2 regions of the Ralstonia chuxiongensis genome follow, and region 2 is predicted to be linked to the other one. Evidence: predicted binding sites of a transcription regulator. Region 2 holds the regulator's gene; the other holds the start of a gene.
What was found. The regulator FNR, encoded in region 2, switches genes on or off when oxygen is low (the NO sensors DNR and NnrR bind a similar motif). The targets are predictions, from matches to a motif close to TTGATNNNNATCAA.
Positions count from the first base shown of each region.

Region 1: the regulator FNR is predicted to act here: its motif matches at 12,018-12,031, upstream of NKG59_RS19460 (ribonucleoside triphosphate reductase).

Region 1 is NZ_JAMYWC010000005.1:478,296-493,764, reverse strand. It holds gene NKG59_RS19515 (MotA/TolQ/ExbB proton channel family protein) at 1-644, opposite strand, end outside; gene NKG59_RS19510 (energy transducer TonB) at 694-1,344, opposite strand; gene NKG59_RS19505 (AAA family ATPase) at 1,860-4,181, shown strand; gene NKG59_RS19500 (hypothetical protein) at 4,257-5,537, shown strand; gene ubiU (ubiquinone anaerobic biosynthesis protein UbiU) at 5,583-6,599, shown strand; gene NKG59_RS19490 (U32 family peptidase) at 6,610-7,494, shown strand; gene ubiT (ubiquinone anaerobic biosynthesis accessory factor UbiT) at 7,491-7,916, shown strand; gene NKG59_RS19480 (putative zinc-binding protein) at 7,928-8,317, shown strand; gene NKG59_RS19475 (Crp/Fnr family transcriptional regulator) at 8,338-9,015, opposite strand; gene NKG59_RS19470 (anaerobic ribonucleoside-triphosphate reductase activating protein) at 9,020-9,733, opposite strand; gene nrdD (anaerobic ribonucleoside-triphosphate reductase) at 9,696-9,872, opposite strand; gene NKG59_RS19460 (ribonucleoside triphosphate reductase) at 9,869-11,932, opposite strand; gene NKG59_RS19455 (DHCW motif cupin fold protein) at 12,069-12,410, opposite strand; gene NKG59_RS19450 (dicarboxylate/amino acid:cation symporter) at 12,778-14,061, shown strand; gene murI (glutamate racemase) at 14,122-14,970, opposite strand; gene NKG59_RS19440 (fumarate hydratase) at 14,985-15,469, opposite strand, start outside.
Region 2 is NZ_JAMYWC010000003.1:671,234-686,702, forward strand. It holds gene ccoS (cbb3-type cytochrome oxidase assembly protein CcoS) at 1-65, shown strand, start outside; gene ccoN (cytochrome-c oxidase, cbb3-type subunit I) at 161-1,618, shown strand; gene ccoO (cytochrome-c oxidase, cbb3-type subunit II) at 1,629-2,312, shown strand; gene NKG59_RS12440 (cbb3-type cytochrome oxidase subunit 3) at 2,316-2,498, shown strand; gene ccoP (cytochrome-c oxidase, cbb3-type subunit III) at 2,511-3,434, shown strand; gene ccoG (cytochrome c oxidase accessory protein CcoG) at 3,431-4,894, shown strand; gene NKG59_RS12455 (FixH family protein) at 4,921-5,148, shown strand; gene NKG59_RS12460 (hypothetical protein) at 5,145-5,399, shown strand; gene fnr (fumarate/nitrate reduction transcriptional regulator Fnr) at 5,421-6,149, opposite strand; gene NKG59_RS12470 (sulfite exporter TauE/SafE family protein) at 6,327-7,070, shown strand; gene scpB (SMC-Scp complex subunit ScpB) at 7,554-8,399, shown strand; gene NKG59_RS12480 (pseudouridine synthase) at 8,492-10,276, shown strand; gene rimP (ribosome maturation factor RimP) at 10,485-10,973, shown strand; gene nusA (transcription termination factor NusA) at 10,970-12,445, shown strand; gene infB (translation initiation factor IF-2) at 12,508-15,402, shown strand.

The sequences.
Region 1 (15,469 bases), on a different contig from region 2:
GCGTGCAGGTCGTGCGCAAAGCGGTTGAGCTTGGCGATGATGGCCTTGTTGCCGCGCGTGAGGGCGTTGTAGCCGAGCACCGCCGGGATAGCGACGGCCAGACCGAAGGCGGTCATGATGAGCGATTCACCCACCGGGCCGGCCACCTTGTCGATGGTCGGCACGCCCACGGCGCCGATGCCGAGCAGGGCATGATAAATGCCCCACACCGTGCCGAACAGACCGACGAACGGTGCAGTGGAGCCGACCGATGCCAGCACGGCCAAGCCCGATTGCATGTGGCCCACCGACTCGTCGATGGCACTCTTTAGCGAGCGCGTGATCCAGTCGGAGATGTCCATCACATCGTGCAGCTGCGGCTGGCTGGCGCGATGGTGCTGTGCGGCCTCGCGGCCGGTTTGCGCCAACATGTGGAACGGGTTGTCCTTGGCTGAGCCCAGCGTCTGCATGGCGTGATCGAAATCATCCGAGTGCCAGAAACGCTTTTCAGCGCCGTGCGCCATCGACTTCAGGCGCACGATGTCCCATGCCTTGGTGAAGATGACGATCCACGAGGCGAGCGACATGATGAGCAGCAGAATTGCCGTGGCGCGGGTGACGATATCGCCTTGTGTCCAGAGGTGGGAAAGACCGAGTTCCTGCATGATGAATGTCCTGAATTGAGCGAGAGGCTAAGCGAGAAGCGGAATCGAATTAGTTATCGAGCTTGAAGACGAACGGCTTGCTGGCCACCACGGGCACGGCGTGGCCGTTCTGCTTGTAAGGGCTGCACTTGATGGCGCGCGCGGCATCAGTGGCGGCACGGTCAAGGCGCGGCGAGCCGGACGACGAGGTGACCGTCACGTTGGTGACTTCACCCGCCGTGCCGATGGAGATCTTGACCATGGCGCGGCCTTCTTCGCCCATTTTTTGCGACATGCTGGGATAGACGAGCGGCGGATCGCTGCACTGGATGTCGTTGATACCGACGCTGATCGGGCCAGACGAAACCGGTGCTGGCGCGGGCGTGGGTTCAGGAGCCGGTGCCGGCGGTGCAGGCGGCGCGGCGGGCACCACGGGGGCGTTGTCCGACGGCGGCAGCGTGGGCGTCGGCATCGGCTTGGGTTGCGCGACCGGCTTGACGATGTTGACGGGCTTGGGCGCCTCTTGCTTGACCGGTTGCTGCTTGGGCGGCTCCGGTTGCTTGATCGGCTCAGGCGCGGCCGGAATGATGTGCGCCTGGATTTCCAGCGGTTCTTCGACAGGCGGGCGCGGGGCGATCAGGCCGAGCTGGATCATCATCAGCACGCCCGCGTGCAGCAACAGCACGACCACCAGAATCTTGAGAGTACGAGGGTGAATCATCAACGACCGGGAATCGAAAGCAGAAAAAAGGAATGCAATGCGATGGTGGTGGGATGAACAACGAAAGCGGCCAGCGTTAGCGCTTGCCGAAGACGATCAGTGAAACCCCAATGCTGATGAGCAGACTCAGGAGCAATTCCATGGCGCCTAGCGTTGAAGCCGGCGGGGTCACCGCCAGCGTGACAGGTATTGTAGGCCTGCAACTGCAACAGTGTTGCGACAACTGAGCACAGTTTGCGTTCAGCCTATTGTGTCGATAGGGAAAGTATAAACGATAATGATTCCTATTTGCGAAGAAATTCCCTGTCTTTCGTGGGGTGAGGCTCACGTCCAGACGGCTGATGGCGAGAAACTGCCTGTGCAGGCGGTGGGCCATTCAAGACGCCTCGGGCTCGCAACTTGCAAAGACACGGGTCCACCCGGGGTACGCTGTGTGCGCAAACGCGCTAGGATGAAAATCATTCAAACACGGTGACCGGCCGGCCAACCGTGAAACGGGGAAGAAGGGGGCGACCATGGATGAAGCCAACCTCAACATGGACGACGCTGACGACGATGGTACGTTCGTCCCCACGGGCGGCAGGCAGCCGCAGGCGCTGCTGTTGTCGTCGCTGGATTCCATGTGTGCACAATTTGCGCTGCGCACGGTCTGTGCGATGGGCCTGCGCTTCAACCTGCGCACCAATATCAATGACATTCTCACCGTTTGCGCGCCGGAGCTGATCTGGCCCGTCACGGTCATCCAGCGGCTGCAGCGCTTTCTGTCTGCGCGCTGCGCCGACATGCCGGGCTGGCGTGCGGTCGGCAAGCTCGACCTGCCCACCTTCATGGACCGCCACGGTCAGTGGAGCAGCGCCTTCGATGAAGGCTCGCTGTTCTATTACCTCGACGAGTACGTCAAGCATCACGCCAAAGACATGTTCACCGTGTTTGGCGCGTCGTGCGATGCGCTGGGCGAGCGGCTCTCCGGTGAACGTGTCCTGCTCGTCGGCAACATCGACATGCTGGCCCGCGTGCTCGGCCTGCCGCCGCACGAACGCGCGCTGCTGTTGTTTGCTTCCCTGGTGAAATACAAGCGCGATCTGCGCGCAGTGATGGTTGATTGCAAGGTCGCGCACAGCCAGGAAGCGTTCCAGCTGCTCGCCAGCCTGGCGGGGGCGAGCACGTCCGAAGTTGCCGCGTCATTGCGGCCCGGTTCGCGGCTGGAGACGCTGGGTCTCATCGAGCCGCCTCTGCCGGAGAACAGCGTCACCGACCTGGGCGATCTGATGCGCATCTCCGACCGCCTTCTGCACGTGCTGCTGGGCGACTACGCCAGCGAGGCGGACATGATGGCCGTCTTCACGCGGCCCGCCCCGTCGACCACGCTGTCGCAGTCCGATTACCCGCATGTGGAAACCGATGCGCGCTACCTGACCGCGCTGTTGGAGAACGCGTCGCAGCAGCGCGCCGCGGGCGTGAACATCCTGCTGTATGGCGCGCCTGGCACTGGCAAGACGGAACTGGCCCGCGTGCTGGCGCGCGACGCCGGTTGCGAACTGTACGAAGTGGATTGCCTCGACAAGGACGGCAACAGCCTCACCGGCAAAGACCGCTACCGCTCGTTGCAGGTGTCGCAGGCGTTCCTGCGCGGGCGACCCGGCGCGGTACTGCTGTTCGACGAGGTGGAAGACGTATTCCCCGGCCCGACGCGTGAGCTGATGAGCCTCTTCGGCCACGAAGAGCCGCGTGGCTCTGTCAACGGCAAGGCGTGGGTGAACCAGACGCTGGAGCAGAACCCCGTGCCGGTGATCTGGGTGTCGAATTCCATCCGCCAGATCGACCCGGCATACCTGCGCCGCTTCCAGTTCCATCTTGAGCTGAAGGTGCCGCCGCCGACCGTGCGCGAGAGCATCATCCGCAAGCATCTGGAAGGGCTGGAGGTGTCGGACGCGTTCATGGCCAAGCTGGCGGCGCGCAAGACGCTCACACCTGCGCAGATCGATTCTGCCGCACGCTTTGCACGCCTGACGCAGCCGGCAATGGAAGAGCCCGCCGAATCACTGATCGAGCGTCAGCTCGACCACGCCGATCAGGCGATGGGCTTGCGGCCGGACGTGCAGGCGCATCGCGTCGTGACCGAATACAAGCTGGACTATCTGAACCTGGAGACACGGTTTTCTGTCGAGCGCATCATCGAAGCGCTGCGCGCGCGGCGACGCGGCACGCTGTGCTTCTATGGGCCGCCGGGCACGGGCAAGACGGTGCTGGCCGAGCACATCGCGGCGCAGCTCGACATGCCGTTGATGATTCGTCGTGCGTCGGACTTAATGAGCAAGTACGTTGGCGAAACCGAGCAGCAGATTGCGGCGATGTTCTCGCGAGCCGAAGAAGAGCGCGCACTGCTCCTGCTCGACGAGGCGGACAGTTTCATGCAGAGCCGCCAGGGCGCGGTGCGCAATTACGAAGTGTCGGAAGTCAACGAGATGCTGCAGGGCATGGAGCGCTTTGACGGCATCTTCGTCTGTACGACCAACTTGTTTGATCGGATTGACGAGGCGGCGCTGCGGCGGTTTGCGTTCAAGATCCGCTTCAAACCGCTGGTGCGTGCGCAGCGCGAGCAGATGTTCATTGCGGAAGCGCTGGGCGGCAAAGCCGAGGCGCTCAAGCCTGTGTGGCGTGAGATGCTGGCGTCGCTCGACATGCTCACGCCGGGCGACTTTGCGGTGGTCAAGCAGCAGTCTTTGCTGTTGGGCGAGACGCTTGATCCGGAATCCTTCCTCGCACAACTGCGGCAGGAGCATTCCATCAAGCCAGAACTGCGCGAGCGGCGTTCCATCGGATTCACACCGCGCTGACGCTTAACGCACATCAAGCGCATGCAGATGCGTCTGCGCTAACGTGGTCGGCTGGATAGATCTTCAGCCGCTCCGATGCCGACCACCCCCACGCTGTTCTACGAACGCATGCCGCCTGCCGGCGTGGTGTTCGGCTGCCTGCTGCCGGTGCCGTGGGTGGGCGCGGCGGCCGGTCTTCTGCTGGCGCTGGGGCCGTCTGCGGGTTTGCCTGGCCGATTTGCGCCGCTGTCGCTCGCGCTGGTTCACGCCTTGGCCGTCGGCATGCTCTTGCCGGCGATGCTCGGTGCGCTATTTCAATTGCTTCCCGTGGTGGCCGGCGTGCCTGTGCGTGGCGCGAGATGGGTGTCGCCGTGGGTGGCGCTCTCGTGCGTGGCAACGGCATCTGCACTTGCAACGGGTTTCCTGGGCGCGGACCATCGCGCATTCGTGCTGGCTGCATGGTTGGGGGCGCCGCTGCTGGCCGTGCCCGCCGCGTTGATCGTCCTTGCGGGGATGCGCGTGGTGCAGACGCGCAGCACGCATGCGACAGTGCGAACACTGCGCCGCATCGGCTGGGCGGTGTTGGCAACGCTGGCCAGCGGTGCAACGCTCGCCACGGCATTGGCCAGCGGATGGTTCGCGCCATCGCCCGTGCTGTTGAACCTGCATGTCGGTTGGGGCCTCGGGGGCTGGCTGGCAACGTTGGTCGCGGGCGTGGCGTCGACGGTGTTGCCGATGTTCTGGCAGACGCGGCGTTTGCCGGAGCGCTGGCATTGGCTGATGCCGTGGTGGCTGTGGGCGCCGCTGATCATTGGCAGTCTGTGGGGCGTCGGGCGCGGCGCGGTGCTTTGGCAATCGTGGGGCTGGCTCGCCTTGGCAGCGCTGGCGATGGTGGGCGTGCATGCCGTGCGCAGCGCGCGTCGTCGGCACGATCCGGGCTGGCGGCTGTGGCTGGCGGCTTCCGTCGCCTGGCTGGTGGTTGCCGTGCTGGGTCTGACCGCGTCCTGGCTGCCGACAGACTGGCCCATCGCGTGGGAGATCGGCGTGCTGACCCTCGTGGGCGGCGGCGTGCTGCCTGTCAATGCGATGCTCGGCAAGATCATCCCGTTCATGATCTGGATGCACCTGCGCAGGCGGGTGCCGCGGCATGTGCGGCTACCGGCCATGCAAACGTTGATCGGCGAGCGGCAACAGCACTGGCATGCTCGCCTACTGCTGCTTGTATTGCTGGCGTTGTTGCTGGTGCCGTTGCAGCCTGAACGGATGGCGGTGATCGCCGGCGTGCTGTTCGCGCTGTCGCACGTGTGGCTGGGTGCGATGCTATGCCGGGCGCTGCTGACGTTTCGCCGTGTCTCGCGAGCGTTTGCGCCCGGTTGACGGAACGCAAAACCACAATGGCGGACAAGTCGCAGACTGGCCGCCATGACACAGAACGCTTCCCCCATTGAACTGGTGGCGCCCGCAGGCAGCCTGGCCGCACTCAAGGCGGCCGTGGAGGCCGGGGCCGATACCGTCTACCTCGGCTTGAAGAACGCCACTAACGCGCGAAACTTCGCAGGCCTGAACTTTACCGAGAACGACATCCGCGCTGGTGTTGAATTTGCGCATCGGAAAGGGCGACAGGTGCTGTTTGCCATCAACACGTTTCCGCAGCCCGGCCGCGCCATCGAGTGGCGCATGGCCGTCGATGCCGCCTACATGCTGGGCGCCGATGCCGTCATCCTGGCCGACCCCGGGTTGATGGCCTATGCGCGCGACCGCTATCCAAACCTTCGGTTGCATCTATCCGTGCAGGGTTCGGCAACGCATGCCGGCGCCATTGAGCTGATGCGCGAGCAGTTCGGCATCCACCGCGCCGTGCTTCCGCGTGTGCTGACCTTGACCGAAGTCGAACGCGTGATCCAGCAGACGTCGGTGCAGATCGAGGTGTTCGGCTTTGGCAGCCTGTGCGTGATGGCCGAAGGGCGTTGCCTGTTGTCGTCGTATGCCACGGGCGATTCGCCTAACAACAAGGGCGTGTGTTCGCCCGCGCATGCGGTGCGCTGGGTGGAGCGCGACGGCAGCCTGGATGCCCGCCTGAACAACATCATGATTGACCAATACGCACCGGGCGAACCGGCCGGGTATCCGACGCTGTGCAAGGGGCGCTTCCTCGTCGACGGCGAGGTCGACCACGTGCTGGAGGAGCCCACGAGCCTCAATGCGCTCAGCCTGTTGCCCAGGTTGATCGCCATGGGCGTGTCGGCAATCAAGATCGAGGGGCGCCAGCGCAGTCCGGCGTACGTTGCGCAGGTGGTGGCCACATTGCGCGCCGCATTAGATGCGGCACAGGCGGACCCGGCGCGCTTTTCCGTCAAGCCCGACTGGCAGGCGGCACTCGTGCGTCACGCAGAAGGTGCGCACGTCACGCAAGGCGCGTTTGATCGCCCCTGGAAATAGAAGGCACATCATGTCCTACGAAATTTCGCTTGGTCCGCTGCTGTATTACTGGCCGCGGCTACAGACGTTCGACTTCTACGCGGAGGTTGCCACCAGCCCTGTCGACATCGTCTACGTGGGCGAGACGGTCTGCAGCCGCCGCCACGAATTGCGCGCGGACGACTGGCTCGATATCGCGGCCATGCTGCGCGAGGCGGGCAAATCGGTGGTGCTATCAACGCGCACGCTCATTGAAACCAGCGCCGAGGCGCAGGCGTTGCGCAAGCAATGTCAGCAGGACGACTGGATGGTCGAAGCCGGCGAGCTTGGCGCTGTGCGGTTGCTGAACGGCCGGCCATTCGTTGCGGGCCCGCATTGCAACGCGTATCACGGCGCGACGCTGGCATGGCTGGCGGGGCTGGGCGCGGTGCGTGCGGTCATGCCGCTGGAGATGAGCCAAGCCACGCTGGCCGAGCTGATGCGCGAGAAGCCTGCCGAGTTGGCGATCGAAGCAATGGTGTGGGGACGTTTGCCGTTGGCATTTTCCGCACGCTGCTTTACGGCGCGACACTTTCGCCTCAACAAGGACGACTGCGGCTTCCGCTGCATCGAGCATCCTGATGGCCTGGCGGTGCGTACGCGCGAAGGGCAGGAGTTTCTCGCCATTAACGGTATCCAGACGCAATCAGGGCAATGCCTCGACATTCTCGATCAGGCGCCCGCGCTGTCTGCGCTGGGCGTGAAGGTGCTGCGTGTCAGTCCGCAATCGCAGGGCACGCTGGACGCCGTGGCGGCACTGGATGCCCTGCGCCTTGGCCTGCCTGTGCGGGACGTGCAGCCTCCGGAGGGCATTGGACGCTGCAACGGCTACTGGCACGGGCAGTCTGGCATTGAATGGCTGGAGGCGCCGCAATGACGCGACTGCGCCCACCCGAAATGTTCGTCCGCATGGCGCGCAGCCTACCGGTGCCGCTGACATCGTTCCCGTTTGTGCTGGGTCTTGATCTGGCCCGGCGCCTGTCTTGGCTGACGCCGCCCCCGGAATTGGAAGGGCGGCGCTTTGCCATCACCGTAGAAGACCTCGGCCTGCGCGCCTGCTTTTGCTGCCGCGGTGGAGCGTTCCACACGCTTTCCGCTTCAAGCCCCGAACCCGAACTGGAGTTGCGTGCCGGCGTGGGCGATTTCGTTGCGCTTATTCGCGGCACTGCCGACGCAGATACGCTGTTTTTCCAACGCCGCCTCAAGATTGCGGGTGACACGGAGCTGGGGCTGATCGTCAAGAACTGGCTCGATGCGGCTGCACGCCCGGCGTGGCTTGCACGCTGGCAATCGCGATAGCGAGGGGCGCCATGTCATCACGTGCATTGCCGCTCGTCTATGCATGCTCGGGTTGTTCGAGTGTGGCGCAAGCGGCAAACCGCCTGGCCGTCGATCTGGACCGCGCAGGCAGGGCAGAGATGTCCTGCATCAGCGGTGTCGGCGGCGGGGTGCGCGCGCTCGTCAAGATAGCACGCAGCGGGCGCCCCATTCTTGCGCTCGACGGTTGCGCACTGGCGTGCGTCAAGGCCTGCCTGGCAACGGCGGGCGTGGCGCCGGACATTCACCTCGTGCTCAACCAGTACGGCGCCAAGAAGCGCTATCACGCCGATTGCAGTGACGATGAATTGACTGCCGCCGCCGCGCTGGTGGATGACGCCGTCAACACGCTCCAGCATCGCCTCGACACCGCAGGCGATTGATCCGCATTGGCTTGCTGCTTTTATCCCGCCATGAGCTGGCGCTGCAACGCCGTGGTGTTCGGGATGACAACCTCGCGGCCTTCCACCCGGATCAGCCCGTCGCGAATCAATTGACGCAGCGTGCGGGAAAGCGTGGCCGGCGCCAGCCCCAGCTTGGACGCGACCAGGCTCTTGCTGCATGGAAACCGCGTGCGGTCAAACTTGCGCGGCAGCGAGAGCAGATACCCGATCAGCCGTTCATTGGCGCTTTGCAGGTTCACGGTTTCGATGTCGCACATCAACGTGTGCAGGCGCGCGGACAGCCCCGCGAGCATCTGCCGCGCAAGGCGCGGATGCACGTGCAGTGCATCGTCGATGGCGCGCTTGTCGATCCAGACCAGCAGGCTGTCTTCCATGGCTTGTGCATCTGCCGCGTAAGGGCGGTTCAGGAACATGAAGGGCTCGCCAAAGCACTCGCCGGGCCCGAAGAATTCGATGACCTTGCATTGGCCGTGCGCCCCCGGCAACACGAGCTTGATCGCGCCGACCACCACGACATAGAAACCATCTGCCCGATCGCCACGGTGAAACGCGAAGTCGTGCCGCAACACACGCACTGCGTGGCTGTCTCGCGTGAGCACAGCCATGTCATCGTCGTCGAAGTCCAGGAACAGCGGGCTGTGCTTGAGCAGATCGCCCACATTGAGGGGGTCTTGCATGGTGTCACCGGCAACAGAAAGAAGAAAAACAGGCGGCCAATGCGCGCTGGGCGCCCTCGCTGGGCAGCGTGATGGCCGGGGTTCCGGGGGCACTTCGGTAGGCTTGTAGTGCGTAGTGTTTCACGCCGCGTTGGCTGAGGTTTTGCGCCAGCGCAAGAAGCTGCGGTTCGGGCAACCAGTCGGGGTGCCACGTGGTGCGGCACTCGAATGCGGCGCCGTTCTGTAGCAGAAGATCCAGACACGCGTCGACCGGCGCAGCGCTGCCGCGGCGGCCCGTGAGTGCATCGTAGCGCGGTGCGCTGGTCTTGATGTCGAGTCCCACCCAGTCCACCAGCGGCAGTACATCGGCCAGGCGCGCCGGATAAATGCCGCCGGTGTGCAGGCCAATCTTGTAGCCCAGCGCGCGCACGTCGCGCATCAGTTGCGGCAACTGCGGCTCGCTCAGCGGTTCACCGCCGGAAAAGACAACCGCGTCGAGCAGCCCCACGCGGCGCTGCAGAAAGGCAAAGACGTCGTCCCAGTCCAGCGTGCGGGCCCGCGTTTGCAGGTGCGGGTTGTGGCAGTAATGACAGCGCCACGGGCAGCCGGCCACGAACACCACTGCCGCAAGCTGCCCGGGCCAGTCGACGCTGGAGAACGGTGCCAGGCCGCCGATGGCCGGCGGCGGGCAGTGCGGTGGCTCAGCGGGCGCGGTCTTCAACAAAGAAGCGGCGTTCACGGAATTCCCCTTGCTTGCCGATGTTGAACGAGCTGACGGGCCGGTGATAGCCCATCACGCGTGTCCAGACTTCGCAGCGCGTGCGCTGGCTGTCGTCGAGTGCAACGGTGAGGTTGGTGGTGTGTGCAACGGTGCTCATACGGAGGCTCCTTCGTGATGGAGGTGGGTGGAAGAACCTGGAGTGCCCGCCGTTGTGCAACCGCACTTGTCGCTAGGCTGCTGTGCCAGCAGTTCTGCATCGCATTTCGGACAGAACGCGTGATGGCCGGACAGGTAGCCGTGCTTTGGGCAGATTGAAAACGTCGGGGTGATGGTGATGTACGGCAGGCGGAAGTTCGCCAGCGCGCGCCGTACGAGTTCCTTGCATGCCTGCGGCGAGGAAATGGCTTCGTTCATGTAGAGGTGCAGCACCGTGCCGCCCGTGTATTTGCTCTGCAGCGCTTCCTGGCGCGCCAGTGCTTCGAACGGGTCGTCGGTGTAGCCGACGGGTAACTGGCTGGAGTTGGTGTAGTACGGCTGTTCTGTCGTACCAGCCTGCAGGATGCTTGGCCAGCGCTTGCGGTCTTCGCGGGCGAAGCGGTAGGTCGTGCCCTCTGCAGGCGTGGCTTCGAGGTTGTACAGGTGCCCCGTCGCCTCCTGGAATTCGGTCATGCGCTGACGCACGTGGTCGAGCAGGCGCACCGCCATGGCATGGCCGAATGGCGTGGTGATGTCGTCTGCGTCGCGCGTGAAGTTGCGCACCATCTCGTTGATGCCATTCACGCCGAGCGTGCTGAAGTGGTTGCGCAGCGTGCCCAGGTAGCGTCGCGTGTACGGATACAGCCCCTGGTCGATCAGCCGCTGGACGAACTTGCGTTTGACCTCCAGCACGTCGCGGCCGAGTGCGAGCAGCGTATCGAGCCGCGCCAGCAGCGCCGCCTCATCGCCCGCGTAGAGATAGCCCAACCGCGCGCAGTTCACCGTCACCACGCCAATGGAACCAGTCTGCTCAGCAGAGCCAAACAACCCGTTGCCGCGCTTGAGCAGTTCGCGCAGGTCGAGCTGCAGGCGGCAGCACATCGAGCGCACCATGTGCGGCTCCAGATCGGAATTGAGGAAGTTCTGGAAGTAGGGCAGCCCGTAGCGGGCCGTCATCTCGAACAGCAACGTGGTGTTGGGGTGCTCCCAATCGAAATCCGGCGTGATGTTGTAGGTGGGAATCGGAAACGTGAACGCGCGGTCCTTTGCATCGCCGGCCATCATGACCTCGATGTACGCGCGGTTGATCATGTCCATCTCGGGCTGAAGATCGCCGTAGGTGAAGGGCATCTCTTCGCCGCCGATGTACGGAATCTGCTCGCGCAGGTCGGCAGGGCAAGTCCAGTCGAACGTGAGGTTGGTGAACGGCGTCTGTGTACCCCAGCGGCTGGGCACGTTCAGGTTGTAGATCAGCTCCTGCATGGACTGCTTGACCGCCGCATACGACATTGCATCGCGGCGGATGAACGGCGCCATGTACGTATCGAATGAACTGAACGCCTGCGCGCCGGCCCACTCGTTCTGCAGCGTGCCGAGAAAGTTGACGATCTGCCCGATGGCTGCAGACATATGCCGCGGTGGCGTCGCTTCCACCTTGCCCGGCACGCCGTTGAATCCCTCCGTCAGCAACTGCCGCAACGACCAGCCCGCGCAGTAGCCCGACAGCATGTCGAGATCGTGGATGTGGATGTCGCCCTCGCGGTGCGCGGTGCCCGCCTCGGGGCTGTAGACATGCGAGAGCCAGTAGTTGGCGGTGACCTTGCCCGCCACGTTCAAAATCAGGCCCCCGAGGCTGTACCCCTGATTGGCGTTGGCATTCACACGCCAGTCGCGCTGCTCGAGGTATTCGTCCATCGTGCTCTCGACTTCGACCAGCGTGTGCTTGAGCGAACGCAGCCGGGCGTGCTGCTCTCGATAGACGATGTAGGCACGCGCGGTGCGCCAATAGCCGGCGTCGACCAGCACTTCTTCCACGCAGTTCTGGATGACTTCGATACCGGGGCAGGGGAGCGGGGCGAGATGTTCGAGCACGCCCATGGTCAGGCGCAGCGCTTCGACGGCGTCGAATTCACCCGTGGCCTGCCCGGCCGCCGCGATGGCCTGGCGGATCTTTTGCGCATCAAACGGAGCCAATGAACCGTCGCGCTTGGTGACTTGCCTGGTGACCTGTGTGCCCGTCATGAGGTACTCCATCTAGTGGTATGGAGTCAGACTAGCACTACATATTGTGGTTGGTGAGTCCTAAAAACCTTGATTTTTAAATCGCTTGACCCCGGTCAACCGGGGCCGCGTGCGACGCGGAAAGTGCGTCGCGCTGTCAGTCGACGATGAACAGCCGGGCGCCGTTCCTGGTGTACGACTGATGGGCTTCCGCATCGTCGCCCACCTGATAGCTCATGCCGGGCGTGAGGATGAACTTGCGGCCATCTTCCAGTGTGGTTTCCAGCTCGCCATCTAGGCAGAACAGGATGTGGCCCTTCTTGCACCAATGGTCAGCCAGGTAGCCGGGGGTGTACTCGACCATGCGCACACGGATGCGGTTCGGCTCGTCGCCAAAGTAACGGGTGCGCCAGATCGCCATGCCGGTCTCGCCAGTGTGTTCGGTAGGTTCAACGGTGGACCAGTCGGTCGTGCCAAAGGCGAAGGGCACCATTTTCATCGGGGACTCCTGGGTGACGTAAGCCCATGATGGTATCAGCGGCTTACGTGGCGCAGGCATCGCATTTGATGTGCTCGAAACGGCGCTTGATGGTACGCCGTGACGGCATTGCGTGCGGCTCAATAATCCGCTTCTCACCGGCTCGTTCCACTGTCCGTGCGGCATTGCAGCAAGGTGTCAACGGCGCCATATCAATGTATGCAGAAATTGCATGGTGCTATGCAACATCGACATAACGATCGCCATGCGCTTCTCTAATATCGTCGCTTTTTACAAAGCGTGACGAAGTTGGGCCAGCCCTTGGCCCCATGAGATCCGCGTCTATCGCGCGCCGTCCCTCCGGCCACGGTATTCCTTGGAGAAAGTCTTGAACACCAAACGTCTGACCTCCCACATCGGGCTGGCAATGCTGCTGGGCATTGCCGTCGGCTGGGGCTGCCACGAATATGCCAAGGACGCCGCGGCGGCCAAGGACATCGCTTCGTACTTCAGCATCATCACCGACATCTTCCTGCGCATGATCAAGATGATCATCGCGCCGCTGGTGTTCTCGACGCTGGTGACGGGCCTGGCAAGCATGAGCGGAGGCCGCTCGGTCGGCCGCGTGGGACTGCGCGCGATGATCTGGTTTGTGTGTGCGTCGGCCACGTCGCTGGCGCTGGGCATGCTGCTGGTCAACTTCTTCCAGCCGGGTGTGCACATGAACCTCGCGCTGCCGGATGTGTCGGCCACGTCGGGCCTGAAGACGGGTGATTTCACACTCAAGGCCTTCATTACGCACGTGTTCCCGCGCAGCATCGTGGAGGCCATGGCCACCAACGAGATCCTGCAGATCCTGGTGTTCTCGCTGTTCTTCGGCGCTGCGCTGTCGACGATGAAGAACCCGATGGACAGCGTGATCGGCCGTGGTCTGGAAGAGCTGACCAAGCTGATGTTCCGCATTACCGATTACGTGATGCGCTTTGCGCCGCTGGGCGTGTTTGCCGCCATGGCCGCTGCCATCACGGTGGAAGGCGTGGGCGTGCTGTGGACCTACGGCAAGCTGATCGGCGAGTTCTACCTTGGCCTGGCGCTGCTGTGGGCGATCCTGTTCTTCGTTGGCTACGTGCTGCTGGGCCGCTCGCTGGGCCGCCTGCTGGGGCTGATTCGCGAGCCGACGCTGCTGGCGTTTGCCACCGCAAGCAGCGAATCCGCTTATCCGAAGACGATCGAGGCGCTGGACCGCTTTGGCGTGCCCAAGCGCATCTCCAGCTTCGTGCTGCCGCTGGGTTACTCGTTCAACCTGGATGGCTCGATGATGTATCAGGCGTTCGCGGTGCTGTTCATCGCGCAGGCCTACAACATCGAGATGAGCTTCACCCAGCAGCTGACGCTGCTGCTGGTCCTGATGCTCACGAGCAAGGGCATGGCCGGTGTGGCGCGTGCCTCGCTGGTGGTGGTGGCGGCCACGCTGCCGATGTTCCACCTGCCGGAAGCGGGTCTGCTGCTGATCATCGGCATCGACCAGTTCTTCGACATGGGCCGCACGGCCACCAACGTGATCGGCAATAGCCTGGCCACCGCCGTGGTGGCGAAGTATGAGCCGGCAGAAGAGGATGCGGTGGCGGAAGCCGCCGAACCTGCAATGCAGCCGCAGCCAAACGTCGGCTGACCTTAAGCCAAGATGACAGCGCGCCGCCTTTCAGGGCGGCGTTGTCATATTTGGACGGTGTTATTCGGGCTGAGAAGCGAGCGAGGTCACGGCCGGGCTCAGGGGCGCATCGCCAATGTCGACGCGCTGTGCCATCGGCGATTCTCCCAGCAATGCGGCCACCATGGCTTGCAGCGGAAGCACGTCGCCGGTGCTCATGAAGCGTGGCGATGCGGCTTGGCCCGATGCCTGCAATCCCGCTGCCGCCAGCGTGCGGCCTAAATGGCGCGCGACGGCGTGACCGGTGTCGATCAATGTCAGCCGGTCGCCCGCAATCTCGCGGATGGCATCTTCCAGAAATGGGTAGTGCGTGCAGCCGAGCACCAGCGTGTCGGCATTCGCGTCGAGCATCGGCTGTAGATAGGCCTGCAGCAACTCAAGCACCGCAGGCGAGTGGGTATCGCCGCGCTCGATCAGGGGGACGAGGCCATAGCCCGGTTGGCTCAGCACCTTGCAATCGCCGGAGGCAGCTGCCAGCAGGCGTGCAAATTTCTCGCTGCGCAGCGTGCTTTCGGTGGCGAGCACGCCAACCACACGGCTCTTCGACGTGGCAACCGCTGGCTTCAAGCCCGGCTCGACGCCAATCACCGGCACCGCGAGCTTTTCGCGCAGCACGTGCACAGCTTGCGCCGTGGCGGTATTGCACGCGATCACCAGTGCCTTGCAGCCTTGGTCGACCAGCCATTCGCACACTTGCAGCGTGCGCTCGGCAATGTATTCGGGAGATTTTTCCCCGTACGGGGCATGGCGGGAATCCGCCAGGTAGAGAAGCGATTCGGCCGGCAGATCGGCGCGAATCGCGCGCAGGACGGAGAGCCCTCCGAGGCCGGAGTCAAAGACGCCGACCGGTGCCTGCGCGCGTGTCGTCATATCGCGTGAATGGATCAGCCTGCTGCGACGGGAATCTTGCCGATCTTCGCTTGCCATTCCGCCGGGCCGGTCTTGTGGACCGACGTGCCCGAGCTGTCCACGGCGACGGTGACGGGCATGTCCTTCACGTCGAATTCGTAGATGGCTTCCATACCCAGGTCTTCAAACGCCAGCACCTTCGAGCCGCGGATGGCCTTCGACACCAGGTACGCCGCGCCGCCCACGGCCATCAGGTAAGCCGACTTGTGCTTCTTGATGGACTCGATGGCGACGGGGCCGCGCTCGGCCTTGCCCACCATGGCGATCAGGCCCGTCTGCGCGAGCATCGTCTCGGTGAACTTGTCCATGCGCGTGGCCGTGGTCGGGCCTGCCGGGCCAACGACTTCATCACGCACCGGGTCGACCGGGCCGACGTAGTAGATCACGCGGTTGGTGAAGTCGATGGGCAGCTTCTCGCCCTTGGCCAGCATGTCGGCGATGCGCTTGTGCGCAGCATCGC
Region 2 (15,469 bases):
AATCGATTCTGCTGGACCCTGATACCCCGGCGCGTGACGCAATGTCGCGGGACGGAACTACTTGACCACGTTGGCTGGGGTGTCTTGACGCACGTCAAGACTCGAATATCGCCCCATTCTTAACATGACCCTATCAAACCAACACTCTCGGGGAGCAAGCATGCAATCGTCCAGCGCGTTGCAGCCCACCCAGACCTTCAATTACCGCGTTGTTCGCCAGTTCTCGATCATGACGATCGTCTGGGGCATCGTCGGTATGGCGGTCGGTGCGCTGATCGCGGCCCAGTTGATCTGGCCGCAACTGAATTTCGGGGTGCCTTGGCTGACCTATGGTCGGCTGCGTCCTCTGCACACGAATGCCGTCATCTTTGCGTTTGGCGGCAGCGCTCTGTTTGCGACGTCTTACTACATCGTGCAGCGTACCTGCCAGGTGCGTCTGCTTTCCGACAAGCTTGCCGCCTTCACGTTCTGGGGCTGGCAGGCAGTGATCGTGGCAGCCGCCATCACCCTCCCGCTGGGCTACACAAGCTCGAAGGAATACGCCGAACTCGAATGGCCGATCGACATCCTGATCACCGTGGTGTGGGTGGCTTACGCGATCGTGTTCTTCGGCACAATCGCCAAGCGCAAGACCCGGCACATCTACGTGGCCAATTGGTTCTTCGGCGCCTACATCATCACGATTGCTCTGTTGCATATCGTCAACAACGCTGAATTGCCGGTGTCGATGTGGAAGTCGTACTCGGCTTATGCCGGCGTGCAGGATGCGATGGTGCAATGGTGGTACGGTCACAACGCAGTGGGCTTCTTCCTGACCACCAGCTTCCTGGGCATGATGTATTACTTCGTGCCCAAGCAGGCCGAGCGTCCGATCTATTCGTATCGCCTCTCGATCGTCCACTTCTGGGCGCTGAATTTCACCTACATGTGGGCGGGTCCGCACCACCTCCAGTACACGTCGCTGCCCGACTGGGCGCAGTCGCTGGGCATGGTGTTCTCGCTCATTCTGCTGGCGCCGTCGTGGGGCGGCATGATCAACGGGATCATGACCCTGTCGGGTGCCTGGCACAAACTGCGCACCGATCCGATCTTGAAGTTCCTCGTGGTGGCACTGTCGTTCTACGGCATGGCGACGTTCGAGGGCTCGATGATGTCCATCAAGACCGTGAATGCGCTGTCGCACTACACCGACTGGACGATCGGCCACGTGCACTCCGGCGCCCTGGGCTGGGTGGCAATGATCACCATCGGCTCGATGTACTACATGATCCCGCGCCTGTTTGGCCAGCAGAAGATGTACAGCACGCGCCTGATCGAGGTGCACTTCTGGGTGGCGACCATCGGCGTGGTGCTCTACATCGCCGCCATGTGGGTTGCCGGCGTGATGCAGGGCCTGATGTGGCGCGCCACCGAGGCTGACGGCACGCTGACCTACAGCTTTGTCGAAGCGGTCAAGGCAACGTACCCGTTCTACCTGATTCGCTTGGCTGGCGGCCTGTGCTTCCTGGGCGGCATGCTGCTGATGGCATTCAACGTGTTCAAGACCATCCAGGGCAGCAAGGCAATCGATGCACCGATTCCTCAATCGGCCCAGACCCCGATGGTCGCAGCTCAGTGAGGAGGGGAACATGAGCAATCAATCCAACAAGTTTTTCTCGCACGAGACGCTGGAAAAGAACATCGGCTTGCTGATCGTGATGACGCTCGTCGTCGTCAGCATTGCGGGCCTGGTGCAGATCTTGCCGCTGTTCTTCCAGCATTCGACCACTGAACCGGTCAAGGGCATCGCCCCGTATTCGCCGCTGCGGCTGGCGGGGCGCGACATCTACATCCGCGAAGGCTGCGTTGGCTGCCACTCACAGCAAGTGCGTACGCTTCGCGCCGAGACCGAGCGCTATGGCCACTATTCGCTGGCTGGCGAGTCGGTGTTCGATCACCCGTTCCTGTGGGGTTCCAAGCGCACGGGCCCGGATCTGGCGCGCGTTGGGCAGCGCTATTCGGACGACTGGCATCGCATCCACCTCCGTGATCCGCGTGAAGTGGTGCCCGAGTCGAACATGCCGTCATATGCGTGGCTCTCGAAGACGCCGCTGGATAACAGCGACATCGAGAAGAAGATGCATGTCCTGCGTCAGCTGGGTGTGCCGTACACGGATGCCCAGATCGCCGGGGCGCGCGAGCAACTCGCGGGCAAAACGGAAGAAGACGCCGTGGTCGCCTATCTGCAAGGCCTTGGCGTGGAGCTGCGTAACGTCCGGGACGTGGCTGTTGCTCCGGCCGCCGCGCCTGCCACCGTTGCAGCGAAGGAGTAAGCCATGGCCACGCTGAGTGCAATTGCGACTGCCGTCTTCCTCGTGCTGTTCGTCTGCATTACCTGGTGGGCATTCTCCGCGCATCGCCGCGGTGCGAATGCGGAATCGGCCATGCTGCCGTTCCTGCTGCCCGATGAGGCCGAGGTCGCCGGTGCGCACGCAGACGCGTCGCGCCCGCATCAATAAGGACACAGAATCATGAGCGACTTCATTTCGGAGTTCTGGGGGTATTACATCGCAGCGATCGCCCTAGTCGGCATCGTGTGGTGTGTCTGGTTGCTGTTTTCGCAGCGGCGCATTCAGATTGCGCCCGGTCATAGCGCGGGCGAGGACACCGGCCATGTATGGGACGGCGACCTGCGCGAACTGAACAATCCGCTGCCACGCTGGTGGATGTGGATGTTCCTGCTGTCGTGCATCTTTGCGTTGGGGTACCTGATCCTCTACCCGGGGTTGGGTTCATACGGCGGCGCGCTTGGTTTCTCGACACGGGGCGAATTGGCGGCGCAGCGCGCTGCAGCCGATGCACAGGTCCGTCCGGTCTATGAGCGTTATGCCAGCATGGACATCAAGCAGATCGCCGCCGACCCGCAGGCCCATGAGATTGGCCAGCGCCTGTTCCTGAACAACTGCGCGCAGTGCCATGGCTCCGACGCTGGCGGCTCGAAGGGCTTCCCGAACCTGACCGACAGCGACTGGCTGTACGGCGGCGAGCCCGAGACGATCCTGACCACTATCACCAAGGGGCGTCACGGTGTCATGCCCTCGCTGGCTGCGGTGGTGGATGGCAACCAGGCTGTCAACGTGGCCAACTACGTGCGCTCGCTGTCGGGCCTGTCTTACGACCCGATCAAGGCAGCGCGTGGTGAACCGACGTTCAAGTCGGTCTGCGCGGCCTGCCACACGGCAAGCGGCAAGGGCAATCAGACACTTGGCGCACCTAACCTGACCGACCGCGTCTGGCTGTACGGCAGTTCGGAAGCAACCATCGTCGAGACCATCCTCAAGGGTCGTGACAACACGATGCCGGCACACGAGAACCTGCTCTCACCAGAGAAGATCCGCATGCTGGCGGCCTACGTCTGGGGTCTGTCGAATAGCAATACGAGTCACGAGCAATGAGCGACAAAGAACCAGCCTGGCGCCCGATGACGCCCGCCACCGCGGCGGCGGGCGCCGACGACGCCCCCACCGAGCAGATGCTCTATGAGGTCCGGCGCAAGATTTATCCGCGCGCCGTGACCGGCGCCTTTGCGCGTTGGCGAGTCTGGCTGGTTCTGGCCACGCAAGCCATCTTTTATGGCTTGCCGTGGTTCCAGTGGAACGGTCGCCAAGCGGTGCTGTTCGACCTGGGCGCCCGCAAGTTCTACCTCTTTGGCCTCGTATTGTGGCCGCAGGATGTCATCTATCTGACGTTGCTGCTGGTGCTGTCGGCGCTCGCGCTGTTTCTATTTACGGCGGTGGCGGGGCGGCTCTTTTGCGGCTATGCCTGTCCGCAGACGGTCTACACCGAGATTTTCATGTGGATCGAGCGGCACATCGAAGGAGATCGCTTCGCGCGCATCCGCCTCGACGGTGAGCGTTGGAGCCTGCGCAAATTCCGCCTGAAGGCCGCAAAGCATTCGGCCTGGATCCTCATCGCCCTGTGGACGGGCTTTACCTTCGTGGGTTTCTTCACGCCGATCCGCGATCTGGGCATGGAGACCTGGACGCTGTCGCTCGGTCCTTGGCAGACATTCTGGATGTTGTTCTACGCATTTGCGACGTGGGGCAACGCTGGTTTCATGCGCGAGCAAGTCTGCCGCTACATGTGTCCCTACGCTCGTTTCCAGAGCGTGATGGTCGATCCCGATACCTACGTCGTCACGTATGACACGCAGCGCGGCGAGCCGCGCGGCAGCCGTTCGCGCAACGCCGATTTCGAAGCCCAGGGTCTGGGTGCTTGCGTCGACTGCAGCATCTGCGTGCAGGTGTGCCCGACCGGCATCGACATCCGTCAAGGGCTGCAATACGAATGCATCGGTTGTGGCGCCTGCATTGACGCCTGTGACCAGGTCATGGACAAGATGCGCTACCCGCGCGGTTTGATCCGCTACACGTCGGAACGCGCGATGCTTGATCGGCTCAGCCCGAAGGAAGCCCGGCGACATCTGATGCGTCCGCGCGTGCTGATCTATACCGGGATCATGCTGGTGCTCTTCACCGGGTTCATCGTGGCATTGGCGATGCGGCAGCCGCTCAAGGTTGACGTGATTCGTGATCGTGGTGCGCTGGCGCGTGAAGTGGACGGCGGCAAGATCGAGAACGTTTATCGCCTGCAACTGATGAACGCGTCCGAGCACCCCATGCGCGTGACCATCACCGCCGAGGGCATGCCGGAACTGGACGTGGAGGGCGGTCGCGGCGAATCGACCACACTGGAACTGCCGCCAGCGGCTAACCGGCTGCTGCCAGTGCGCGTGCGCCGGCCGGCCGACGATGCCGCCCCCGGCTCGCACAAAATCCGTTTCGTCATCCATGCAGACAGCGGTAGCGACAGCCTTGTACTGCGCGAACCGTCGAGCTTCATCGTGCCGCGCTGATGCGGCATCCCCAACAGGAGGCAACGATGCACGCAACGCAATCTTCCGCACAGGCCCGTCCTTGGTGGCGCGAGCCGTGGCCGTGGCTGCTGATGGCAGGGCCGTTCGTCGCCATGGTCGGCTGCGGCGTCACCATTTGGCTGGCGATATCGCATCCCGATGCTGTTATTCATGACAACGTCGTGCGGCGCGGTTTGGTCGTTGAAAAGACGACGGGCGCACCGGCGCATGCCATTCACACGGAGGCCCGATGAAGCGTCGACTGCTGATGTGGATTCTGTGGCCGGCATTTCTGTCGGCGGCCCTGGCTGAGCTGGTGGTCTTCGCGGTGGTAGACCCCGTCGATCTGCGCTTCTTCGGCGAGCAGATCACGGTGTCGGCCCAGGCGGTTTACACCGTGTCCTTCTTTGTGTTCTGGTTGCTGTGCGCATTGTCGAGCGCGTTGACGCTCTATGTGTCGCCGGGCATTGGCAAGCTGGAAGCGCATGAACACCCGCTCGTCTGAGCGGGAGCCATGAAAGGCAGCTTAGGCCGCCTGACCGCTCATGACCTGGCGCAGGCCGGCCAGGTCGATCAGCTTGACGTGGCGTTGGCGGATCTGGATGAGACCCGCTTCGGCAAAGCGCGAGAACAGGCGGCTGACGGTTTCGAGCTTGAGACCCAGATAGCTGCCAAGTTCTTCGCGGCTCATGCGCAGCACAAACTCGGTCGACGAATATCCGCGCTGGGCCGAACGCTTCGAGAGGTTGAGCAAGAATGCTGCGAGACGCTCTTCCGCACGCATGGAGCCCAGTGTGAGCAGCATCAGATGATCCTGCGAAATCTCCTTGCTCATGATGCGCAAGAACTGATGCTGCAGCGAAGGCAGCCGGCGCGAAAGGTGCTGCAACTCGTCGTAGCGCACCACGCAGACTTCGGTATCTTCAAGCGCGGTGGCGTCCGACACGTGGCGCATATCGCCAATGCCATCGAGCCCGACGATTTCACCCGGCAGGTGGAACCCTGTGATCTGATGCCGACCGTCTTCAAGCGTCAGATGGGTTTTGAGTGTGCCGAAACGAATGCCGTAAACCGCCTCCAGCGGCTCACCCAGAGAATAGAGCGATTGCCCCTTCTTAATGCGGATGCGCTCGCCGACCAAATCGTCCATCTTGCGCACGTCATCCGAGTTCATTCCCACCGGCAGGCAGATTTGCCCGAGTACACAGGTGGAACAACGCGAGGCTTGGTCGGTAAGTGCGATTCGAGTGAGCACGGGCGGGGGCGAATTTCGGGAAGGTGAAATGAGTAATTCTTGTTTTACAGCGCCAGCTTATTATAACGGCGACCTTCTTGTCCTCGGACATTTCCGATGCGGCAAAACGCGTCAATTACGCTTGGTTCGCAACAGTAAGACAAAAACCTTGGTCCATATCAAAAGAGCGTCAGAAAGATGAGTGCCGCGGCGCTTGTGAGCGTTTTCCTGATTGCATTGCTCGGCGGTGTGCATTGTCTGGCGATGTGCAGCGGTATCGCACTCGCAGCCGAACGTGGCGCTGTGGCGGTGCGGATCGTGTCCCGTCGCCGGCTTTGGTTTGAACAGGTCGTCATGCATGCCGGCCGGCTGACCACCTATGCGTTGCTGGGCGCAATCATGGGTGCCATGGGCGCGACCGTCTGGCGCCAGCAATGGCTGCCGATTCAACGCGGCTTGTTTGCGTTCGCTAGCGCATTGCTGGTCGCCTACGGGGTTTTGCTGCTTGTTCGGTCCGCAGGGGATGCGTGGCGCAGTGTGTGGCTTGAACGCTTGCTTGGCCGCGTGGCAGGAGGCCTGTCTCGAGGCGCCGCCACGCTGGGCGGTAGGCTGCAGCGTCAGCCACCGTTACTGCGCCGCTATCTCACGGGTATGGCGTGGGGGCTGGTGCCGTGTGGGATGGTCTACGGCGCATTGGCTGTGGCGTTGTTGGCAGGCAACGCCGCTTCCGGGGCCGTGGTCATGCTCGCCTTTGGTGCGGGTACGCTGCCCAACCTGCTGATGATGTCTGGTCTGGCTGGGTGGCTGCGTGGGCTGTCGCGCCAGCGATGGGCGCGGGGCGCGGCCGGCATCGCCATCGCCGGGTTTGGGGTCTGGGGGCTGGCTCACGCAATCTGGTTGCCGGAGATGCTTAACGCACACGGATTCTGTCTGGTGCTGTAGGCGTTCAGGCAGGCAAAAATTGCCAATCGTCCCATGATAGGAGGCTAGGACATCTTCCCGGTTGCGGCGCTGCTGGAAATTGCCCTACAATCAACCGCAATTCGATTCGCCACCCGCGCAAATCAACAATCCTAAGCGCGGCGCCAAGCGATGCCATCCAGCGGTAGAGTCCCCTGGACAGTCGATTCGGGCGGGCTGCCGTTCTTCTTGGTAGTCGTCCGGCGCAGTATCCGTCCCCATGGCGGCGGAAGAAATTGCCCTTGTGGTGCCTGACCGGCACCGGATCAACTCGCTCCTCCGGCCCTACTTTGCGGGCACAGCCACTGCGTTTCGGTGCAGGCTCCAATTGGATGATTGGCCTTCGCGCGCCGGGCCCGGGCGGGCAACAGCATTCAGAAATGCCGCGTGCTTCGCGGTGGGACGACAAACCTCAAGCGTGACGGCGACTGGCCGTGCGCGAGCAATGACGAGCCGCTCAACCCGATGAATACCCAAGAGGCGAAGATCGTCCTCGAAACCGCGCTGATCTGCGCGCAGGACCCGTTGCGAGTCAATGACTTGCGCAAGCTCTTCGACGAAGATGTGTCCGCAGACACCATCCGTGTGCTGCTCGAAGAGCTGCGCCAGGATTGGCTGAATCGAGGTGTCGAACTGGTCGCGCTGGCCTCCGGCTGGCGCTTGCAGAGCCGCCCGGAAATGCGCGTGTATCTTGATCGGCTGCACCCGGAAAAGCCGCCCAAGTACTCGCGCGCTGTGATGGAAACGCTGGCGATCATCGCTTATCGTCAGCCGGTCACTCGCGGCGATATCGAAGACATTCGCGGCGTGACGGTCAACACGCAGGTCATCAAGCAGATTGAAGACCGTGGCTGGATCGAGGTCATCGGTCATCGCGACGTGCCGGGCCGCCCCGCGCTGTATGCGACGACCAAGCAGTTTCTCGACGACCTTGGCTTGCGCTCGTTGGACGAACTGCCGCCGCTTGAAGATGCCCGCGCCCAAGCGCAGGCGAGCTTGCTGGAGCAGGGCGCCATCGAGTTTGAAGGCGGTGCAATTGCGGTGGAAGAGCTGACGGCGCTCGTCAACGACGCGCCGGAAGGTGCTGGGAGCGCCGAGGCTTCGGTGCAGGAATCGGCTGCATTGCCGGTTGCCGAGGCTTCCGTTGAGGTAATCGCTGAAACGCCGGCGCAGTCTACTGAGGGTGCGGCGGGTGGTGAGCTGGCATTGGAAACCGAGTCGCAAGCGGTGAGTGCGACCGAGGTTCCATCCGAAGATGAGTACAAAACACCGGTCGAGCCGCCTGTGGCTCCCGCCAATGAACATTCGTAACGCCATGCCTGCCGCACAGTCGGCGCATGGCCTGAACCCCTAGATTTTTTGAAGACGTTGTGAGCACCCAGTCAGACTCCATGGATACACGTATGCCGGCCGACGCCGACGCTCAGCCGCCGCGACAAGACGGCGGTGATGGGACTGAGGCCGCGCCTCGTCGCAAGGGATTGCGCCGCGGCTTGCGCAATCTGGTGGCTTCGCGCCGCCAGCAGCAGGACGGCCGCCCTGAGGGTGAAGCCGCTGAGGCGGGTGGCGCGGACGCCGGCCAGCCTGCGCAACCGCGCAAGAGCCGCGCGCCACGGGCACGCAAGCCGAAAGAGGCGACAGCTGAGCCGGCGGTAGTTGCCGCAGAGGGTGCTGCACCGGCCGAACAGGCGCCAGCAGACAGCCAGGGCGAGCGACGTGGCCCGCGCGGCCGTTTCGGCAAGAACCGTCGCCGCCAAGGCGAAGGCCAACCGGCGGAACGCGCCGAGCGCGGCGAGCATACGGAAGGTGCTGGCGGCAAGAATGCCGGCGGTCGTGGCAAGCAGCAGAGCCGCAACGGTAAACCGCAAGGCAAGGCTGGGGGTCAGACCCAGAATCGCGGGGGCAAGGGGCTGAAGGGCGGCAAGGGCTCCGAAGACGTCTTCCAATACGTGATTTCAGGCGCGTACGACTCGGAGGTTGACGCCGGAGGCGCATCGCAGCCCCCCAAGGGGCGCGAACTGACCTCCGACGACGACGCTCCTAAGCTGCACAAAATCTTGGCTGATGCCGGGCTTGGCTCGCGCCGCGACATGGAAGACCTGATCCTGCAAGGTCGCGTCTCCGTGAACGGCCTGCCGGCTCATATCGGCCAGCGCATTCTCGCGACCGATCAGGTGCGCGTGAACGGCAAGCTGATCCAGCGCAAGCTGCCGAACAAGCCGCCGCGCGTGCTGCTGTATCACAAGCCGGCCGGTGAGATCGTGAGCCAGTCCGATCCGGAAGGCCGTCCGACCGTGTTCGACGCGTTGCCGCGCATGAAGACCGGCAAGTGGGTCGCTGTGGGCCGCCTTGACTTCAATACCGAGGGCCTGCTGATTTTCACGACGTCCGGCGACATCGCCAATCGGTTCATGCACCCGCGCTATGGCGTGGAGCGTGAATACGCAGTGCGTACGCTTGGTGAGCTGGCGGAAACCGATCGCCAGAAGCTGCTGCACGGTATCCCACTTCAGGACGGCGAAGCCAACTTCCTGCGCTGCGTCGATGGCGGCGGCGAAGGTGTCAACCATTGGTACCACGTCGCCCTGACCGAGGGGCGGAACCGCGAAGTGCGGCGCATGTTCGAAGCGGTCAACCTGACCGTGTCGCGCCTGATCCGTACGCGCTATGGCAGCTTCGTCCTGCCGCGCGGGCTTAAGCGCGGGCGCTGGCAGGAAGTGTCGGCCGACGATGTGCGTACGCTGATGGGCACGCTGGGCATGAAGGTGCCGACGGCCAGTTCCGGCAGTGGGCAAGACCGCCAGGGCAATCGTCGCCGTGGGCCTGCGCCGGTGCTGATGGGGCCGATGTCGTCCGGTTTTGCGGGGGAAGCTAACTTCCAGTCGCGCGGTATGGGCGTTGAGAACGGTAATCGCGCGCAGCCCGCGCAGCGCCGTCCGACCAACCCGCGCCAGCCCGATCCGATGCAAACGTCCATGGGCTACATCAATGTGGGCGGTCCGACCACGCTGACAGCGCGCACCCGTATGGGTGAGCGCCCGAATGGCCGCGGCGGCGCGGCTGGCGGCGGTGGTATGCATGATGGCAATCGCGCGCCCGGTAGCAAGCGCCCCGGAAAGAGTGGTGGTGGCATCCCGAGCGGCAACAAGGCGCCGCGCGGTGGTGGCAAACGCGGCGGTAAGCGCTAAAAAAATGCGGGCGTTGTGTGCGGCAGCCGTCGCAACGCCCCATTTTGTGGCGGCTTCTGGGCAATTTTTGCGTTTTGCCTGGAAGCGTATTACAATGTCAGTCTAATCAAAAGTCATCCTGTAGAAGATGGGCGAATGATATGGGCGTTGCGCCCATTTTTTTTTGCTTCCGCAGGTTGGCCATACCGGGAAATTCTTCAGGAAAAACGTGCATCTGACTGATCTGATTGAGAAAACCCTCACCGCCATGGGGTACGAGCTGGTGGAAGTGGAGCGCGCACCCGCTGGGCTGCTGCGCGTGTATATCGATCAGGCAGAGAACGGCATCGTCATTGAAGATTGCGAAAAAGTGAGCCATCAGCTCACGCGCGTGTTCGAAGTTGAAAACGTCAATTACGAACGGTTGGAAGTGTCGTCGCCCGGGCTGGACCGCCCGCTGCGCACGCTGGCCGACTTCACGCGCTTCGCCGGCCTTGAGGTCAAGGTGACGTTGCGCCTGCCAGTGGACGGGCAAAAGAATTTCACGGGAATCATTCAGGCTCCGACGGGCGAGTCAGGCCAGGAACGAATCGGCCTTGAGTTTGAGGGCAAGGAAGGCCCCGCACTGCTGGAATTCACGCTGTCGGAACTCGACCGCGCCCGGCTGGTGCCCGTGCTGGACTTCAAAGGAAATCGAAACAAAGGGAACAAGCAATGAGCCGCGAAGTTCTGTTGCTCGTCGATGCGCTTGCGCGCGAAAAAAACGTCGACAAGGATGTGGTGTTCGGGGCGCTGGAGGCCGCATTGGCTTCGGCGACCAAGAAGCGCTTTGAAGAAGACGTGGATGTGCGCGTGGCGATCGACCGTGAGTCGGGCGAACACGAAACCTTCCGTCGCTGGCTCGTCGTTCCCGACGATGCAGGCCTGCAGGAACCGGACAAGCAGATTCTGCTGTTCGAAGCCAAGGAGCAGAATCCTGACCTCGATGTAGACGACTTCGTCGAAGAGCAGATTGAGTCGGTCGAGTTCGGCCGCATTGGCGCGCAGGCTGCAAAGCAGGTGATCCTGCAGCGCATCCGCGATGCTGAGCGCGAGCAGATCCTGAATGATTATCTGGATCGTGGCGAGAAGGTCATGACCGGTACGATCAAGCGTGCCGACAAGAAGGGCCTGATCGTTGAAACCGGCCGCGTCGAGGCGCTGTTGGCCCGCGACCAGATGATCCCGAAGGAAAATCTGCGTACGGGCGACCGTGTCCGGGCGTACATCCTGAATGTCGACCGTACCGCACGTGGCCCGCAGATCGAGCTTTCGCGCACTTGCCCTGAGTTTCTGATCAAGCTCTTCGAAAACGAAGTGCCGGAAATGGAACAGGGCCTGCTGGAGATCAAGGCAGCCGCGCGCGATCCTGGCGTGCGTGCGAAAATCGCGGTCGTTGCACACGACAAGCGTATCGACCCGATTGGCACCTGCGTCGGCGTGCGCGGGACCCGTGTGACAGCTGTCCGTAACGAAGTTGGCGGCGAGGCTGTGGACATCGTGCTGTGGTCGGAAGACCCGGCGCAGTTTGTGATCGGTGCGTTGGCGCCGGCGCAAGTGCAGTCCATCGTCGTAGACGAGGAAAAGCACAGCATGGACGTGGTGGTCGACGAGGAAAACCTCGCCGTTGCCATCGGCCGTAGCGGCCAGAACGTTCGCTTGGCGTCGGAGTTGACCGGCTGGCAGATCAACATCATGACGCCGGCAGAGTCTGCGCAGAAGCAGGCAGAAGAAAGCTCCGTCGTTCGCCAGTTGTTCATGGCGAAGCTGGACGTGGACGAAGAGGTTGCCGACATCCTGATCGAAGAGGGCTTCAGCTCGCTCGAGGAAGTGGCCTACGTGCCGCTGCAGGAAATGCTGGAAATCGAAGCGTTCGACGAAGACACCGTCAACGAGCTGCGCAACCGCGCTCGCGACGTGTTGCTGACGATGGAGTTGGCGAAGGAAGAAAAGGTCGAGAAGGTGTCGCAAGACCTGCGCGACCTCGAGGGGCTGACCCCGGAGCTGATCGGCAAGCTGGCCGAGGGGAACATCCAGACGCGTGACGACTTGGCCGAGCTGGCCGTGGACGAATTGGTCGAGATGACCGGCGTCGACGAAGAACAAGCCAAGGCGCTGATCATGAAGGCGCGTGAACACTGGTTTTCGTGAGTCGTATAAGCGTTGATCGTTTATCGCAATCCTCACTGAAACCAAGCATCGAAAGGGTTTGAATGGCAAGCACAACAGTTGCCCAACTCGCTGGCGAATTGAACCGTAGCGCATCAGCGCTGCTGGAACAATTGCAAGCCGCGGGCGTGCAAAAGGCGACGCCGGAAGACGTCATCACCGAATCGGACAAGACCCGACTGCTCGACTATCTCAAGCGAGCACACGGCAGCGCCGAGGATGGCGCGCGCAAGAAGATCACGATCACCAAGCGCGAAACCAGCGAAATCCGCCAAGCGGATGCCACCGGCAAGACGCGTACCGTGCAAGTGGAAGTCAAGAAGAAGCGCGTGCTGGTCAAGCGTGATGAGCCGAACGCGGCACAGGCTGAATCGGACGCCACAGAGGCTGTACCGGTGGTCGATGCCGAGGAAGTTGCGCGTCGCGAGGAAGAACAGCGCCGCCAGGCCGAATTGCTGGCCCAGCAGGAAGCCGAGCTGAAGGCGCGCCAGGAAGCAATGGAGCGCGAGGAAGCTGAGCGACGCGCCCGCCAGGAAGCAGCGGAAGCCGAGCAGAAACGCCAGGCTGAACTTGCTGCCAAGAAGGCGGAAGAGGAAGCCGTTGCTGCCCGCGCAGCCGCTGAAGCGTCGGACGAAGCCCCGCGCCGTAAGGCCGAGGAAGATGCCGCACGTCTGGCAAGTGAACGCGAAGCGGCGCAGAAGGCCGCTGACGAAGCGCGCGTTGCTGCCGACAAGATCAAGGCCGAGGAAGACGGTGCGCGCAAGCGCCGTGAAGCTGCCGAAGCCGAAGCACGTGCCATCCGCGAGATGATGAGCGCCCCCGCTCGTGTGCTGAAGACACCTGCCGAACGCAAGGCTGAAGAAGTCAAGAAGGCCGAGCAATCGGGCACGCTGCACAAGCCGGTCAAGCCGGCTGGCGAAGCACGCCCGGCTGCGGCTGCCAAGAAGCCGGCTGCCCCCGCACCAGCCGCAGCTGCACCGAGCTCGCCTACGGGTGACAAGAAGGGCGGTCGTGGCAAGGCGGGTTGGCAAGACGACAACCGTGGTGGCAAGCGTGGCGGCCTGAAGACGCGCGGCGATACCGGTGGCGGTGCCGACGGCTGGCGCTCCGGCTCCAAGGGCGGCCGCAACCGCCATGGGGACGACAACCGCAATGCCTTCCAGGCACCGACCGAGCCGGTCGTGCGTGAAGTGCACGTGCCGGAAACCATCTCTGTGGCCGATTTGGCGCACAAGATGTCGGTCAAGGCTGCCGAAGTCATCAAGCAGATGATGAAGCTCGGCCAGATGGTCACGATTAACCAGGTGTTAGACCAAGAGACCGCGATGATCGTGGTCGAAGAAATGGGCCACCAGGCGGTCGCCGCCAAGCTTGACGATCCGGAAGCGCTGCTGATTGGCGGCGTGGAAGAGCCGACGAATGCCGAGGCCGAAACCCGTCCGCCTGTCGTGACCGTCATGGGTCACGTCGACCACGGCAAGACCTCGCTGCTGGACTACATCCGTCGTGCCAAGGTTGCGGCAGGCGAAGCCGGCGGTATCACGCAGCACATCGGCGCGTATCACGTTGAAACCGATCGCGGCGTCATCACCTTCCTCGACACCCCGGGTCACGAGGCCTTCACGGCCATGCGTGCACGTGGCGCCAAGGCAACCGACATCGTGATTCTGGTCGTGGCTGCCGACGACGGCGTCATGCCGCAGACGAAGGAAGCCATCGCCCACGCGAAGGCGGCCGGGGTGCCCATCGTGGTGGCGATCACCAAGGTTGATAAGCCCGAAGCCAACCCCGACCGCGTCAAGCAGGAGCTGGTGGCTGAGAGCGTGATTCCGGAAGAGTACGGCGGTGATGTGCCGTTCGTGCCGGTGTCCGCCAAGACTGGCGAAGGCATCGACAGCCTGCTGGAAAACGTGCTGCTGCAGGCTGAAGTGCTGGAACTGAAGGCGCCGGTCAATGCGCCGGCCAAGGGTCTGGTGGTGGAAGCGCAGTTGGACAAGGGCAAGGGTCCGATCGCTACGGTGCTCGTGCAGAGCGGTACGCTCAAGCGCGGCGACGTGGTGCTCGCTGGCACGGCCTACGGCCGCGTGCGCGCCATGCTGGACGAAAATGGCAAACCGGCCAAGGAAGCTGGTCCGTCGATCCCGGTGGAAATCCAGGGTCTGTCGGAAGTGCCGGGCGCCGGCGAAGAAGTGCTGGTGTTGCCGGACGAGCGCAAGGCACGCGAAATCGCGCTGTTCCGCCAAGGCAAGTTCCGTGACGTGAAGCTGGCGCGCCAACAGGCCGCCAAGCTGGAAAACATGCTGGAGCAGATGAGCGAAGGCGACGTGAAGTCGCTGCCGCTGATCATCAAGGCAGACGTTCAGGGTTCGCAGGAAGCATTGGTGCACTCGCTGCAGAAGCTGTCCACCGACGAAGTGCGCGTACAGGTTGTGCACGCGGCCGTGGGCGGCATCACCGAGTCGGACGTCAACCTGGCAACCGCGTCGAAGGCCGTCATCATCGGCTTCAACACGCGGGCTGATGCGGGCGCACGCAAGCTGGCCGAGCATCAGGGCATCGACATCCGCTACTACAACATCATCTATGACGCTGTGGATGAGGTGAAGGCGGCGATGTCGGGCATGCTCTCGCCGGAGAAGCGCGAAGAGACGACGGGCCTTGTCGAGGTGCGCCAGGTCTTCCACGTACCGAAGGTTGGTGCAGTGGCCGGCTGTATGGTGCTGGACGGTTTCGTCAAGCGCAATTCGCTGGTCCGGGTGCTGCGTGCGAACGTGGTCATCTTCTCGGGCGAACTCGATTCGCTCAAGCGCTTCAAGGACGATGTGAAGGAAGTGAAGCAAGGCTTCGAGTGCGGCCTGTCGATCAAGAACTTCAACGACGTTCAGGAAGGCGATCAACTCGAGGTCTACGAGATCACCGAGGTGGCGCGTACGCTGTAATACGTTGGCCGGACGCTGCGGTGTCCGGCTCGACTTTGCGACGGTGGCCCGGGCGCGTCCCGCGCCA